3 regions of the Paraburkholderia acidisoli genome follow, and region 3 is predicted to be linked to each of the others. Evidence: predicted binding sites of a transcription regulator. Region 3 holds the regulator's gene; each other region holds the start of a gene.
The links. The regulator HrcA, encoded in region 3, represses chaperone genes, less so after heat shock. The targets are predictions, from matches to a motif close to TTAGCACTCNNNNNNNNNGAGTGCTAA.
Positions count from the first base shown of each region.

Region 1: a site for HrcA is predicted at 2,829-2,855, ahead of groES (co-chaperone GroES). Genes of this name have one in related genera too.
Region 2: a site for HrcA is predicted at 1,606-1,632, ahead of rpoH (RNA polymerase sigma factor RpoH). Genes of this name have one in related genera too.

Region 1 covers NZ_CP046913.1:689,914-695,379, forward strand. Annotated here, with positions in the region: gene FAZ98_RS02950 (methyltransferase, TIGR04325 family) at 344-1,195, opposite strand; gene FAZ98_RS02955 (cupin-like domain-containing protein) at 1,266-2,159, opposite strand; gene groES (co-chaperone GroES) at 2,953-3,243, shown strand; gene groL (chaperonin GroEL) at 3,289-4,929, shown strand; gene FAZ98_RS02970 (hydroxymethylpyrimidine/phosphomethylpyrimidine kinase) at 5,095-5,466, opposite strand, start outside.
Region 2 covers NZ_CP046913.1:303,684-309,149, forward strand. Annotated here, with positions in the region: gene nagE (N-acetylglucosamine-specific PTS transporter subunit IIBC) at 1-471, shown strand, start outside; gene rpoH (RNA polymerase sigma factor RpoH) at 611-1,552, opposite strand; gene FAZ98_RS01330 (nuclear transport factor 2 family protein) at 2,092-2,475, shown strand; gene leuA (2-isopropylmalate synthase) at 2,632-4,278, opposite strand; gene FAZ98_RS01340 (hypothetical protein) at 4,268-4,486, opposite strand; gene ybiB (DNA-binding protein YbiB) at 4,837-5,466, opposite strand, start outside.
Region 3 covers NZ_CP046913.1:549,806-555,271, reverse strand. Annotated here, with positions in the region: gene grpE (nucleotide exchange factor GrpE) at 1-452, opposite strand, end outside; gene FAZ98_RS35290 (hypothetical protein) at 872-1,033, shown strand; gene FAZ98_RS02395 (RNA-binding S4 domain-containing protein) at 1,005-1,412, opposite strand; gene hemH (ferrochelatase) at 1,538-2,605, opposite strand; gene hrcA (heat-inducible transcriptional repressor HrcA) at 2,824-3,843, opposite strand; gene FAZ98_RS02380 (NAD kinase) at 4,125-5,036, shown strand; gene recN (DNA repair protein RecN) at 5,187-5,466, shown strand, end outside.

The DNA of each region.
Region 1 (5,466 bases), 140 kb from region 3:
GCGGAAAAGGCGTGTCTGGGAGTGGATTGCGCCGTGCGCGGCGTGACAGTGAGTCGTCGCTAGCGCAATAGCGGCACGCGGCCCACGAGGCGTGGGGTCGTGCGCATCGACCGTTCGGGCGACGTACAGGCGCATAGGAGTCTCCTCGCGTTGGGGGCAGCACGCTTGTGCCTCGTGCCCCCCCCGTCATCCATGGCAACACACTACGGCGTGCGCAACGCGTGAACCGTGCGCAATCGCACCAACCCATCGATCCGGGCGTGACGACAGGACGCCTTAAAGCGCGTCTACGCCTGCTCGAAAGCGGCCCATTCGATGGGGTCCCGATCCCGATCCCACGGTCTCATTGCGTCTGCGCTTCCGGTTGACGCTCGAAATAAAACCCTTCGAGACACGAGAGCGTTCGCTCCGGGTGAAACGGAATCGACACGCTGATTTCCGGCACCAGCCAGCGGTCGCGCAGCCGATAACCGTGCGACTCGAAATACGCCATGAACTTCTTGCGGCTGAAGAATCGATACGGCGTGGCCGTGGTGATGTAGTTCTGGATCGTCCAGATTTCGCCGTCGTCGGTGAGCGACACCTTGTTGACGAAGATGTGCGACGGCAGCGTCTCGACGCTTTCGAGTACGCCCGGCCCTTTCTCGCCCAACGGGTCGGGCAGATACTGTATGACGCCCAGCATCAGCATGATGCTCGACATCGGCGCCTCGGCGAGATCGGTGCCGAACGTGATCATCGTCGACTTCAGTTCCTCGTGACGCGCGATGCCGCGCTTCACCGTTTCCGGCATATCCACCACGTGCCAGCGCAACGGCATGGAGAGCAGGTCGTAACGGGTGCAGATTTCATAGAAGATGCCGCCGGCGCCGCCGATATCCAGCACGGTACTGCCGGACTTGAGCAGTTTGCTCAGCCAGAGCAGCACGGCGAACTGCGAAGTCTGAAACGGCTGCGGCGCTTCATGGGTCTCTTCGTGCACGAGCACCCTGGCAATGCCTTCGTCGTTCCAGCCGACATGATTGAGGTCGGTCGCGGCGCGCTCGGCGTCTTCGAAACTGCCGTACAGACCGAAGAAGGGATTCATGCGTTTGGACCAGACCGTCCGCGCATAGAACTGCGGCACGCCCGGAATCTTGCCGACCCAGCTGCCGACCTGGCTGTGCATGAACATGGCTTTCAGAACGTTCTTCATGGCGTTTCCAGAGACACGGTTTCCGGCACGGAGCGGCGCCGATCAATAGCGTGGCTGGGGGCGATCGGCACTATCGCGAGATCAGGGACTTCACACGCCGGAATCCGCTGAGCGCCGCCACCTTCGAGCTATCGACGAATGCCGGCGCTCCCGGCGGCTGCGGCGGCCGCGGCACGAGCCCCAGCTTTCTCAGCTTGTGATTCGCGCGATAGACGTCGCCGTAGCGGCGCGGGAATTCCATGTTCAGGCTGAGCGAGATCGACACGTTGTCGTGGTTCTGTACCCAATGCGCCGCGTGCGTGGGAATGTGCACAGCGTCGCCCGGATGCAGCGTGAACTTGCGGGCCACGGTTTCCGCATGCGGCTTGTAAGTGCCCGCCGTGATCGACACTGAGTAGTACTCCTCGATTTCTTCCTCGGTGGTCACGCTGCGGTCCATCGGGTCGCACACCCACAGGTCTTTCGAGCCTTGAATCTGCACGAGGAAATTCACCTCGGCGTCGAAGTGATAGGGCGTCTTGCGGCCCGGCGACGTAATGAAAACGAGCATTTCCGCGTTGCTCAGCAGGCGCGATCCTTCCGGGCCGGCCAGCTCGCGCACGAAGGCCTCGTACTCGTCGAGCAGCGCCTTGTAGGCCGGGTCGAGTTCGACGTGTTTCATCACGAGCCAGGCGCCCGCCGTTTCGATCCGGTCGATGATCTCGGGGATCGTCATGTTCGGTTTGGGCGTGGTGCCCCACTTGTCGGCCAGACTGAGATCGCCCGCGTCGACATACACGTCGCCCTCGCGCTTCGAGGCCGCCTCGGCCACCTTCGTCAACGCCTCGATCGAAAACAGCGGATGGCCGGCGAGCGGATGTTGCGCCGCGAACGGCTGCTTGTGGAGCGCGGCGCAGGACGCGGTGAACGAATCGACGGTGCCCCATTGCGTATGGGACGTGCCAGGGACGGTACGGGTCAACATGGATCGACTCCAGACGCAGGAAATATCGACAAAGATTTCGAAAGCCGCAGGGCGGCGAGTGCCGCGACCCGGCCAATGCCGTGCTGGTTGCAGTGCGGGCTGCGCCGAGCCGAATACCGCGCGACGCCAGCCATATGCGCGGCAGTTTGGCCGATGCGATTTGCCGCGAATGTTCGCCGTCACTCACTCCGCACAACTTACCGCTACGGCGCGCTGAAGGGTCAGAACTACCGGTTCGCGGCGCAGCGTCCGGGGGATCCGCGTCGATCGAATCGGAATCAGATTGCGTGAGGAAAGGGAGAAACGAGCCGATAGGCACGGCGAGCCCGGTTTGGGTCACCCGTTGCAGCGGTTTTCCGGGGCGCGATCAATCAACTGGGATGTAACGAGTGTTTACCCCTAATGTCGAACGACAGCTTTAATTGGCGTGTCGTGACGTTACTGAAATTGTGGCGGGAATCGCTCCGTGACGCATTTTCGGGATCGCGATGTGCATCTTAATTATTTGATTTTTCTAGCTATATTCAGGATGGTCGATCTTCGATCGAGTGCGCGAGTCGACATCCCATCGCCTTGAATTTCATGCACGACGCATCCCGTCCCGGGGAACTCCGTGCGCAAAATCCCATCTGTCCCGGTTCTTGAATTTGTCATTCCCCGTCCATATAATTAGCACTCACCGCATGAGAGTGCTAACAACGCTCGGTGCAACCATACCTCTGGCTGACGGTTGTCGGCAGCCAGGTTTTCTTGAGTCTCTTCTCAAGTCCCAATCAAGATAGAGGATCTATCCATGAACCTTCGTCCTTTGCATGATCGCGTGATCGTCAAGCGCCTGGATCAAGAAACCAAGACCGCTTCGGGCATCGTGATCCCGGACGCAGCGGCTGAAAAGCCGGATCAAGGCGAAGTCCTGGCAGTCGGCCCGGGCAAGCGCGACGACAAGGGCGCGCAAATCGCCCTCGACGTCAAGGTTGGCGATCGCGTCCTGTTCGGCAAGTACGCTGGCCAGACCGTCAAGGTCGATGGCAACGAACTGCTCGTGATGCGCGAAGAAGACATCATGGCCGTGGTGCAGAAGTAAGCTTCGCCCACCGCACATTCATCAAGAATCCCAAGGAGTTAGAAGATGGCAGCTAAAGACGTCGTGTTCGGCGATTCCGCCCGTTCCAAGATGGTTGAAGGCGTGAACATTCTCGCCAACGCAGTGAAGGTCACGCTGGGTCCGAAGGGCCGCAACGTGGTCCTCGAGCGCTCGTTCGGCGGCCCGACGGTCACCAAGGACGGTGTCTCGGTCGCGAAGGAAATCGAGCTGAAAGACAAGCTCCAGAACATGGGCGCGCAAATGGTCAAGGAAGTGGCTTCCAAGACCAGCGACAACGCAGGCGACGGCACGACGACGGCAACCGTCCTCGCGCAATCCATCGTTCGCGAAGGCATGAAGTACGTCGCATCGGGCATGAACCCGATGGACCTGAAGCGCGGCATCGACAAGGCAGTGGGCGCAGCCATCGAAGAACTGCGCAAGCTGAGCAAGCCCTGCACGACCAACAAGGAAATCGCGCAAGTCGGCTCGATCTCGGCGAACAGCGATTCGTCGATCGGCGACCGTATCGCTGAAGCGATGGACAAGGTCGGCAAGGAAGGCGTCATCACCGTCGAAGACGGCAAGTCGCTGCAAGACGAGCTCGAAGTCGTCGAAGGTATGCAGTTCGACCGCGGCTACCTCTCGCCGTACTTCATCAACAACCCGGACAAGCAAGTTGCCGTTCTCGACAACCCGTTCGTCCTGTTGTTCGACAAGAAGATCTCGAACATCCGTGATCTGCTGCCGGTTCTGGAACAAGTCGCGAAGGCTGGCCGTCCGCTGCTGATCATCGCTGAAGACGTCGAAGGCGAAGCCCTGGCTACGCTGGTCGTCAACAACATCCGTGGCATCCTGAAGACCGTCGCCGTCAAGGCTCCGGGCTTCGGCGACCGTCGCAAGGCCATGCTCGAAGACATCGCGATCCTGACCGGCGGCCAGGTCATCGCTGAAGAAACGGGCCTCACGCTCGAAAAGGCAACGCTGAACGAACTCGGTCAAGCGAAGCGTATCGAAGTGGGCAAGGAAAACACGACGATCATCGACGGCGCAGGCGAAGCCACGGGCATCGAAGCGCGCGTGAAGCAAATCCGCACGCAGATCGAAGAAGCAACGTCGGACTACGACCGTGAAAAGCTGCAAGAGCGCGTTGCCAAGCTGGCAGGCGGCGTGGCAGTGATCAAGGTCGGCGCTGCGACCGAAGTCGAAATGAAGGAAAAGAAGGCACGCGTGGAAGACGCGCTGCACGCTACGCGCGCTGCCGTTGAAGAAGGCATCGTCCCCGGCGGCGGTGTTGCTCTGATCCGCGCTCGCGTTGCCGTCACGGGCCTGAAGGGCGCTAACGCCGATCAAGACGCTGGTATCAAGATCGTTCTGCGCGCCATGGAAGAACCGCTGCGCCAGATCGTCACGAACGGTGGCGAAGAAGCGTCGGTCGTGGTGGCAGCGGTTGCTCAAGGTTCGGGCAACTACGGCTACAACGCAGCCACGGGCGAGTACGTCGACATGGTCGAAGCCGGTGTGGTCGACCCGACGAAGGTCACGCGCACGGCGCTGCAAAACGCAGCTTCGGTCGCAGGCCTGCTGCTGACGACGGACGCAGCGGTTGTCGAAGTGCCGAAGGAAGATGCACCGATGCCCGGCGGCATGCCCGGCGGCATGGGCGGCATGGGCATGGACATGTAATCTCGGCTTACGCCGCGAGTTACATCGAAGTGCTGATGGAGATACGCCTCGCGGCGTGTTTCCATCGCCCGAAAAGAAAAAACCCGCAGCGATGCGGGTTTTTTTTCGTCTGTACGTTTTGTCGATACACCGCGCGCACGGCGCGGTGATCAGTTCAAAGCGGCGTCAATGCTTGGCTTCGCCCGGCGGCGGCAGGTGCTCGGCGGCACCGGCGCCCGGCGGCGTTTCGCCGTCTTCCTCGGTGTCGTTGCTGCGCGCCCAGAAAAACCGGTCGGGCAGCCACGCGCCCATGCCCGGCCGAAACGCGCTCTGCACGGCCTGATACAGATATTCCTGCGCCTCGCGCACGGCTTCGGGCGGCTCCTGCCCGTTGGCGAGCAAGGCCGCGATGGCCGCGCCGAGCGTGTCGGTCACGCCCATCATCGCTTGCGGATTGCGGTCCCACAGATCCTGGCGCACCTGGCCGTCTTCGCTGTAGAGCGTGTTGACGATGCGGTGCGAGCCCGTTTCCATCGCGAGGATGTACTCGCAGCCGGT
Region 2 (5,466 bases), 250 kb from region 3:
CCGGCGCGGGTTTCCGAGCCGGCGTTGAAGGCGATCGGCGCGCGTGGCGTGCTCAAGCGCGGCGGCGAAAGCGTGCAGGTCATCATCGGGCCGGAAGCCGACCTCATCGCCGACGAAATGCGCGGCGAGATCGCGCGCGGCGTGGGTGCGACGGCGGTGAAGGCCGCGCCCGCGGTGGAACTCGCGGCGCAGGCGGCACAGGCGGCCCAGGCGCCCGCAACGGCGGGGGCAGGCCCGCTCGATCCGAACCCGGCGCGCTGGATCGCGGTGCTCGGCGGCGCGGCCAATATCGTCTCGCTCGACGCCGTGGCGGCCACGCGCCTGCGCGTGGTCGTGCGCAACGCGGCGAACGTCGACCGCGCGGCGCTCGAAGCCCTCGACACCGTGTGGGTGACCACCGACACGCTGCATATCGTGGTCGGCGAGGCCGCCGGGCGTTACGCGCGCGAACTGGCGCTGCAGCCGGCGTGATCGGCTGAGGTTTGCGGAATCGGCATGAAAACGCCGCGGCGCACATTAGCGCCGCGGCGTTTTTTTACGAGCGCGCCAAAAGAAAAAGCCCCGTTCGAAGAACGGGGCTTTGCGGTACTTCAGGCGCACTTCAGCGCGATTACGCGTATTCGGCGAGGGCGGTGCGCATCTTCTTCATCGCGCTCGCCTCGATCTGGCGAATCCGCTCGGCCGACACACCGAACTCGTCGGCGAGTTCGTGCAGCGTCGAGCCGCCCGAACCGTCGTCGGCCACGTTCAGCCAGCGCGCCTCGATAATGCGGCGGCTGCGCGCGTCGAGCGATTCCAGCGCGCTCGCGATGCCGTCCGTTTGCAGACGGTCGTTGGCGCGCGCGGCCAGCACGGCGCTCGGCTCGCTGTGCGAGTCGGCGAGCCAGGCGATAGGCGCGAACGATTCCTCGCCGTCGTCGGTCTGGCCTTCGAGCGCGATGTCGGCGCCGGACAGACGCGTTTCCATCTCCACGACTTCCTCGCGCTTCACGTTCAGTTCCTGCGCCAGGCCCTCGATTTCCTCGGGCGTGAACGATTGCAGGCCCTGCTTGTGGCTGCGCAGGTTGAAGAACAGCTTGCGCTGCGCCTTGGTCGTGGCGACCTTCACCATGCGCCAGTTGCGCAGGATGTATTCGTGGATCTCGGCCTTGATCCAGTGCATGGCGTACGACACCAGACGCACGTTCTGCGTGGGGTCGAAGCGCTTCACGGCCTTCATCAGGCCGATATTGCCTTCCTGGATCAGGTCGGCGTGCGGCAAGCCGTAGCCGAGGTAATTACGCGCGATCGACACCACGAGTCGCAGATGCGACAGCACCATGCGGCGCGCGGACTCGAGGTTGTTTTGCTCGCGAAACTCGGTCGCGAACTGGCGCTCCTCTTGCGGCGTCAACATCGGGATCCGGTTCACGGCCTGAATGTAGGCGTCGATGTTGCCCAGTTGACCGGGCAGCAGTGAGGCATTCGCGAGCGCCAGTGCACCCGAACCCCCGGCCTTGGCCGACGACGGGCTCAGCGTACTGGGAAGGGTCATGGTCATTGCGTTGCTCACGTAGCGAACTCCTTAGAATCTTGCAAAAGTCAGACTTCGACTCCAGGGTGATGTTAGCACTCTGAATCACCGAGTGCTAATACTTGGAGCCTGTAGGGGTTTGAGAGTTCCGTAGTCTCTATCGACACAGTTGTATCGATAGATTTCAACGAAATCAGCAGAGGCAGACGGGACGGGGCTTTCCGCCCGGCGGCGGCTCGCGGCAGGGGCGAGCCGAAGGATCATTCTAGATTGCGATGCAACCGGCGACGGCGACCGCTGGCGAAAAAGAAAATTGAGGGCAATATCGGCGGGCGTCGCGCGCGGCATTTCGTCCGCGGTCCTTAAGAAGGACATAGAAGGGCATCGAAAGTTGCTGCGCTGCGACGCCCGGTCGCGTATCTCACTATTGTGACGCGGCCACACTCGGCACATATGGGGCCGACGCCTTTGATCGCAAGTATCTTTGCGCCAAATCCTGGTATAAATTTCGTCCAGACGCAGGCGGAAAACTTCGGCGCGGCTCGGCAAGACGGCGCCGCGCGCAAGGGGCTCAGGCAATGGCGGCAAAAACGATCGATGCAATTCGCGGGCTGGAGCGCGAGCGGTTTCGCGCGATGGTGGATGGCGACGGCTCGCTGCTGGAGCGGTTGCTCTCGGACCAGGCGACCTTCGTGCACACGAACGGCAAGCGTGAAACCAAGCAGCAGTTCATCGACGCGATCACGGCCGGACGCCGCCGCTATCGGCAGATCGAGATTCAGTCGCAGGACGTGCTGCCGGTGGGCAACGAAACCTGCGTCGTCTCGGGCCGCGTGCTGATCGAGATGGAAGCGAACAGCGGCGCCTTGCTCTTTCCCATTGCCTACACGGCGATCCAGACCCAGGAAGACGGTCACTGGCGGCTCGTCGCATGGCAGGCAACGCGTTGCGCGATCGAATGACGACCGGTAGGTCGATTCGCTGATAACGCCTTCTGGGCGTTTCAGGCGCACGCCGGCGGCCCGTTTTGCCGCCGGCGCTCAACGGCGCCGCCTTCTGCGGTTCTGCTTGATTGCCTACGTCCGGCGGGTTCTAGACCCCACGAGATCGTTTGCCGATCAAGCCGCCACGCGGCGATCCACTTGCGTCCACGCCGCGCGATTCACCGCGCTGACCACGGCCGCGATGGCGGCCTGGGCCGCGTCGTCGGCTACGCCCACGCCGTGGCGCAGCGGCTGGCCGCCCACGCGCGCGCCGACGAACACCGCCGTGCCGCCTTGCGCGGTGCGCTCCGTTTCGAACGAGGCGATTTCGATGCGCTCGTCCGCGGCTGCCGCGATCGCTTCGGCCACGGCTGAAGCGTAGTTTTCGTCGACGTTCGCGCCGCCCGGCACCGCGATGTCGCGGTTTTCCCAGCGCACGCGTCCCGCGCCCGCCACCGCCGCCGGCCCGCGCGTTTCGAAATACTCGCGTTCGAACAGCGCGCAGATCGCGTCGCCGGTGACTTCCTCGCCCGAGGTATCGGCAACCGTCTGCACGGCGTGGCTGAACTCGATCTGCACGCGGCGCGGCGGCGTGAAGCCCATGCCCTGTTCGAGCAGCCAGGTCGCGCCGCCCTTGCCGGACTGGCTGTTCACGCGGATCACGGCGTCGTAGCTGCGGCCGAGATCGGCGGGATCGATCGGCAAATAGGGCACTTCCCAGACCGCGTCGGGCTGCCGCTGCGCGAAACCCTTGCGGATCGCGTCCTGGTGCGAGCCCGAGAACGCCGTGAAGACGAGGTCGCCCGCATACGGATGGCGCGGGTGCACGGGCAACTGGTTGCAGCGCTCGACCACGCGGCGCACGGCGTCGATGTCGGAGAAGTCGAGGCCCGGGTCGATGCCCTGGGTGTAGAGATTCATCGCGAGCGTGACGAGGTCGACGTTGCCGGTGCGCTCGCCGTTGCCAAACAGGCAGCCTTCGATACGATCCGCGCCCGCGAGCAGCGCCATCTCGGCGGCGGCGACGGCCGTGCCGCGATCGTTGTGCGGATGCACCGAGAGCACGATGCTGTCGCGATACGCGAGATTGCGGTCCATCCACTCGATCTGGTCGGCGAACACGTTGGGCATGGCCGCTTCGACCGTCGCCGGCAGGTTCACGATCATCTTGTGGTCGCGCGTGGGACGCCATTGCTGGGCGACGGCGTCGCACACTTCGCGGGCGAACGTCAGCTCGGTCATGCTGAACGTTTCGGGCGAATACTGGTAGATCCAGTGCGTTTGCGGGTGTTTGTCGGCCTGTTCGCGGATCATGCGCGTGCCGTCCACGGCCAGCGCCTTCACTTCGTCTTGCGACGCGCCGAATACGATCTTGCGGAACGACGGGCAGATCGCGTTGTAGAGATGGACGATGGCGCGGGGCACGCCGTCGAGCGCCTCGAAGGTGCGCGCGATCAGGTCTTCACGCGACTGCACGAGCACTTCGATGGTGACGTCGGCGGGAATGCGCTTTTCGTCGATCAGCTTGCGCACGAAATCGAAGTCGGTCTGCGAAGCGGACGGAAAGCCGACTTCGATTTCCTTGAAGCCGATCGCGACGAGCATTTCGAAGAACTCGGTCTTCTGCTCGATGCTCATGGGTTCGATGAGCGACTGGTTGCCGTCGCGCAGGTCGGTGCTCATCCAGATGGGCGCGCGTTCGACGCTGCGCGTCGGCCACTTGCGGCCATTCAAACGGATGGCGGGGAAAGGGCGGTACTTCTCGGCGGGATTACGCAACATGACGAGCCTCGTTCTTCAGGGTGTCGTATGCGATGGCGGTCATCGGCGGGCGGCTGGCAGGCTGACGACGAAGCACGATGCGGCTCAAGTTCGATTCACGGCTCAGGTTTCGCGAACGGGCGGCAACCGCGGACACGAAAAAGAGGGCGGCAACGGCGGTAACCGGCGCGGCGCAAGCAAACGAGAACGATGCGTAGGCAACGTGCATTTGGACCTCGCGACTCGTCCGAACGGTAAACGGACGAATGCAGACGACAAGTTGTTGGGAACTGCGAGTTTTGGGGTACTGCGGAAACTGCTGGGAGGACTGCCGACCGGGGAGGTGGTCGCGCAGCGCTACGCCTGGCTTACGCTAGACGTAGCGATAGGGCCGCTAGGCGGCCGAAGGTAATGCGGAGGGAGTTCGGGAAGGAACGCATTCATCGAATGTATGTTACGCCGGGCGAATGTGTCAACAGGGAATTTGCAGATTCACCGTGGCGACGATCCGCGACGATGGCGGGAGATCTCGCACAAACGCCTGCGGCACGGGGCCGCGCGCGTGTTGGGCTTCCCGCATCAGCGCTTCGCGATGCGCTTGATCGTCTCGATCTGACGCGCGATGGCGTCCGGCACCGGTGCCTCGCCGCGCAACACGGCGTCGATCCACGTGGCGGTTGTCGGCGCGTCGCGGCCTTCCGGCAGGTCGACTTCGGGCGCGTCCGGCGACGAGCGTTCCGGCTCGACCAGCGTTTCGCAGATACCGTCGTGGAGCCAGTCGACCTGCACCTGGCGGCGCGTGTCGGCCACCGGTTCGCCTTCCGTGCCGCGCGCGAGCAAGGCGCCACCCACGGCGGCGTCCGGATGCGCGGCGAACAGCGCGCTCAGGCTCTCGCGATACGGCGGATGCGTGTAGTTCACGAGCCGCAAACCCGGGGCGGCGAACGGTTGCAGCAGTTTCACGAGCGTGTGCGTGGAGTTGCGCACGCCCATGCGGCGGCGCAGCGCGAGCAGGCGCGCGAGCTTGGGCGCAAGCGTCTCGATCGAAGCAAATGCCACACGATTGGCGGCAAGTTGCGACTCGATGTCGGCGTGATGGCGCGCCACGGGCTGATTGAGTTCCGCGAAGATTTCGGCGCTCGTCACGCGGCCCGGGTCGGTCACCACGCCATGCACGAGCGTGGGCACGCCTTCGCGCGCGAGCAGCAG
Region 3 (5,466 bases):
ATCGAAATGGCCTGATGGCGATGCGGGTCGAATTTTTCGCCAACCGGATTGATGGCGAGGACCTTGCCCTTCTCGAGCGCGCCCACTAGCTGCTTGAGCGTGAGTTCGACGCCTTCGTTGACCTTCGCGAGGTCGTCGGAACCGTGCGCGAGCGCGGCTTCGAGGCTGTCCATGACCGGCAGCAGATGCTCGGCGAAGTTTTCGATCGCGAACTTGTGCGCCTTCTGGACGTCTTCCTGCGCGCGGCGGCGCACGTTTTCCGTCTCGGCCTTGGCGCGAATGAACGCGTCCTGCAATTCGGCGATTTTCGCCTGGGCTTCGGCCAGCGCCGCGTCCACGCCGCCTTGGGCCGCTTGCTCGTTCGCCGCCGTTTCCGGCTGGGCGTTGGCCTGCGACGCCTCGTCCGCGGGCGTGGGGTTCTGGCTCGTCGGGTTCTCTTGCGTGTTTTCCATGTCGCTGAACGTCGTTGATGGGTGAAAAAGGGAACGAAGCGTAGTCGGTTGCGCGCCGCGCGACGACTGCCTGCGGCGCATCGTTGTTCCGGCGCCACATTCGCTTCATGCATTGCGACAGCACATGGGTGCCGCATCGCTTGTTTCAAGGGCCTTTCACGGCTTTTTTAAACGTGGATCAAGCCGCGGAAACCGCCGGTTACAACCATTACCGCAGTGCCGCAAGATTGAAATTGAGTCCGCTCGAAGCGTGACCTACACTCAGGAACAGGTGCTGCTCACGACACGTTTACCCTGAGTTCGGCACCGCACTGAACCGGCCTTGCGTTTTGCCTCGAATCTGCTAGCAAAATGCTTACGCAAGGCCTTGAACCCGGCGGTTTACCGCCATCCGCTGTTGCAACCGTCCAGGGAGTACCGTGAAACTGACCTTTGCCATTTCGGTGGTCGCGCTGGTACTCATCGCGGGGACCACCACCATCTGCATGTCGGGTGCCGTCACGGAAAACACGACGGAATACGGCAGCGCGCACGCCACCATGGAAGCGCTGTTCAACCCTCACGCGAAAGTTTGTCGATAGTGCGCCGGTCGCGTTTGGTCGGCCGCCCCTGCAACACCGCCGCCGGTTCGCGAAAGAGCCGGCGCCGCTCCTGCTCGGCCGTGCGTTTCGCGCGGCCCGCTTCGGTTTCGGCATAAAGCGTCTGCGCGATGCTCGCCGGGCCGCGTACCTCGCAAATCCCCAGCACCTCGACTTCCCACTGCACGTGATCGATCTCGATCTGCACGAGATCGCCCACGCGCACGTCCTTCGAAGCCTTGACCGCTTCGCCGGCAATGCGCACGTGGCCCTTGTTCACCGCGTCCGAGGCAAGTGAGCGCGTCTTGAAGAACCGCGCGTTCCACAGCCATTTGTCGATGCGCAAACGCGCCGAGGGTTCCGTCGAAATCTTGTAGTTCATCGAGATTGTTTCCTGGCGAACGCGAGTGCGGCGGTGCGCCAACGCACGCCAGCGCCGCCCGCACGCTTATTGCCGGCCTGGGCGCGCTTTAGCTCGCTAGGCCGATACCCCACCGCGCGCAAGTCTTACGCCGCCGCGCTCACCGGCGAAACCGCCTGCACCGGCCAGCCCTGCAGCTGCTGCGCGACGATCTCGCCTAGCGCCGCGATCCACGTGGGCGAGGCGTTCAGGCACGGAATGCGGTGAAACTCCTTGCCGCCGCCGTGCAGGAATTCGTCGCGCACTTCCATGCCGATTTCCTCGATGGTTTCGAGACAATCGGCCGTGAAACCGGGACAGAACACGTCGGCGCGACGCACACCGCCCGCGCCCAGTTCCTTGAGCGTGGGCGCCGTGTACGGCTGGAGCCACTGCGCCTTGCCGAAGCGCGACTGGAACGTGACGCGGCATTCGACCGGCGTGAGTTCGAGCGCGTGCATGAGCAGCGAGGCCGTTTGCTGACATTGATCGTGATACGGGTCGCCGAGATCGAGCGTGCGGCTCGGCACGCCATGAAAGCTCAGCACGAGCCGGTCGCCGGCCGCGAAATCGGGGCGGCCGTGCGCGTGCCAGTATTGATGCACCTGCGCGGCCAGCGCGCCGATATAGGCCGGATGGTCGTGATAGCCGCGCACCGTGCGAATTTCGGGCTGGTTGCGCATGCGCCGCAACGCGACGAACGCGGCGTCGAACGCCGTGGCCGTGGTCGACGCCGAGTATTGCGGGTACATCGGCATGAGCAGAATGCGCTCGGCGCCCGCGAGCTTGAGCTGGTTCAGCATCGCCGGGATGTCGGGCGTGCCGTAGCGCATCGCGTAATCGACGAGCACGGTGTAGTCGTTGATCTGAAAGAGATGCCGCAGCGCGTCGGTCTGCTTTTGCGTATGCACGCGCAGCGGCGAGCCTTCGGGCGTCCAGACGGCCGCGTATTTTTTCGCGGAAGAGCGACCGCGCAGCGGCAGGATCAGCGCGCGCAGGATCACCTGCCAGATGGCGGCGGGAATCTCGACCACGCGCGGATCGGACAGAAACTGCGCGAGATAGCGCCGCACGGCGCGCGGCGTGGGCGCGTCGGGCGTGCCGAGATTGATGAGCAGCACGGCGACGCGGTGCGCCGCAGCCGACTGCAGAGGCCGCTCCAGGTCGAAACGCATAGGCGATCAGAGACGCCGCGCGCGTGGCGCAGCAACGGTGGCAGGAGAAAACATTATAGCGGGCGCCCTGCGCGGGCCGCCCCGGCGGGGTTTGCCGGGCGTTTTGCGGCGCCTGCGCGAGCTTCGCCTGCGGTTGGCCCGAACGTTAGCCGTTCGGCTAATGGCGCGCGGGCGCGGCTTTCGGCGATGATCGGTACCAAGGCAGGCGGGCTGGGAGCCTAGTTCTGGCTGAGCGTGAGCGAGAGCAGCCGCGCCGTGATGTCGACAATTGGAATCACGCGGTTGTAAGCCATGCGCGTCGGGCCGATCACGCCGAGCGTGCCCACGATCTTGCCGTTCACCTCGTACGGCGCGGTCACCACGCTCATTTCCTCGATCGGCACGAGTTGCGACTCGCCGCCAATGAAGATCTGCACGCCCTGCGCGTGGCTCGAGACGTCGAGCAGTTGCAGGAGGCTGGTTTTCTGGTCGAACACGTCGAACAGCTTGCGCAGGCGCGCCATGTCCGAAGAAAGATCGGCCACTTCGAGCAGGTTGCGCTCGCCGGAAATGAGCACGGTGTCGCCGGTTTCGGATTCTTCGGTGCTCGCGGTCACGGCCGCGTGCATGAGCGAGGTCATGTCGCCGCGCAGCGCGTCGATTTCCTCGCGCAGGCGCGCGCGCACCTCGTCGAACGAGAGGCCCGCGAAATGCGCGTTGATGTAATTGGAGGCTTCGGTGAGTTCGGAAAGCGTGAAATCGCGCTGGGTGGCCATGATGCGATTCTGCACGTCGCCTTCGGGCGTCACGATGATCAGCAGAATGCGCTTGTCCGACAGGCGCATGAATTCGATCTGCTTGAACACGTGGCTGCGGCGCGGCGTGAGCACCACGCCCGCGAACTGCGAAAGGTTCGAGAGCACGCTCGCGGCGGCGGCCACCACCTTTTGCGGCTCGCCGGGGCGCAGCGTGGTTTTCACTGCGCGCGTGAGCGCGTCTTCGTCGCCGGAAGGCTCGACGGTGAGCATGGTGTCCACGAACAACCGGTAGCCGCGCGGCGTGGGCACCCGCCCGGCCGAGGTGTGCGGGCTCGACACGAGCCCCAGTTCCTCGAGGTCGGACATGACATTGCGGATCGTTGCCGGGCTCAACTCCAGGCCGGAATAGCGCGACAAAGTGCGCGAGCCGACCGGCTGACCTTCGGCGATGTAGCGCTCGATCAGCGTTTTGAGGAGGGTTTGTGCGCGGGGATCTAGCATGACTGAAAATTCTAGCCTAATGCCGTGTCGGCGGCGAGTACGGGCGCGCCATGCACGCGGGCCATCGGGCGCCGGCGCAGCAGCCGCGCCCACGTGGGCTGCCACGCACAGGGTGCCCCGGATTGGCGCAGGCGGTGCGCACCGTCTGCGCGCACTGTCATCGCCATGTCACTTGCGGCGGGCTGGAACGCGCCACCCGCAAGGCTTGCGGGCGGGCGCGGCGGTCGATTCATCGCACCCGGATTGTTCTTTTCGCGACCTGACTATGGTGTAATGCCGGCATGCAGATCCAGAAGATCCAGAGCCAGTTCAAGACCGTTGCGCTCGTCGGGCGCAGCAATACGCCGGGCATCGCCGAGCCGTTGCTCGCGCTCGCGCAAACTATCGCCAAACGCGGCTTCGACGTCGTGTTCGAGGCGCATACCGCGGCCGAAATCGGCGCGGAAGGCTATCCCGCGCTGCAGCCCGCCGAGATCGGCGCGCGCGCGGACGTGGCCGTCGTGCTCGGCGGCGACGGCACCATGCTCGGCATCGGCCGCCAGCTCGCGCCGTACCGCACGCCGCTCATCGGCATCAACCATGGCCGGCTCGGCTTCATCACCGACATCCCGTTCGCCGACATGCAGGAGATCGTGCCGCAACTGCTGGCCGGCTCGTTCGAGCGCGAAGAACGCTCGCTGCTCGAATCGCGCATCACGCGCGACGGCGACCCGATCTATCACGCGCTGGCCTTCAACGACGTGGTCGTGAACCGCAGCGGCTTCTCGGGCATGGCGGAACTGCGCGTGAACGTGGACGGCCGCTTCATGTACAACCAGCGCTCGGACGGCCTGATCGTCGCCACGCCCACGGGCTCGACGGCGTACGCGCTGTCGTCGCAAGGGCCGATTCTGCATCCGCAACTGCAAGGCATCGTGCTCGTGCCCATCGCGCCGCACGCGCTCTCGAACCGGCCCATCGTGCTGCCTGACGACAGCAAGGTGAGCATCCAGATCGTGGCGGGTCGCGACGTCAACGTGAACTTCGACATGCAGTCGTTCACGGCGCTCGAACTCGGCGACGTGATCGAGGTGCGGCGCTCGCGCCATACCGTGCCCTTCCTGCATCCCGTCGGCTATAGCTACTACGCCACGCTGCGCAAGAAGCTGCACTGGAACGAACATCCGTCGCTGCAAGGCGATCCCGAAGAGTGAGGCCGCGGCGCTTTCGCTGAGCGGCCGCGCCGCGGTCGACTCGCGCGGCGCCGCCCGCATCGAGGCCTGCGCGACCGCCATCCGTCCGGCGCGCACGCCCACCCCGACGCAGACTTCCACGCACCTGCACACGCACACGCACACGCCACCATGCTCCGCCATCTTTCGATTCGCGACTTCGTGATCGTCGCGGCGCTCGATCTCGAATTCGACAGCGGCTTCACCGTGTTTTCCGGCGAAACGGGCGCGGGCAAGTCGATTCTCATCGACGCCCTCGCGCTCACGCTTGGCGCGCGCGCCGACGCCTCCGTCGTGCGCACCGGCGCATCGCGCGCCGACATCACCGCCGAATTCGACGTGCCCTCCTACGCGGCGCAGTGGCTCGACGAGCACGCGCTCGCGAATCACGACGACGACGGCCAGCACACGG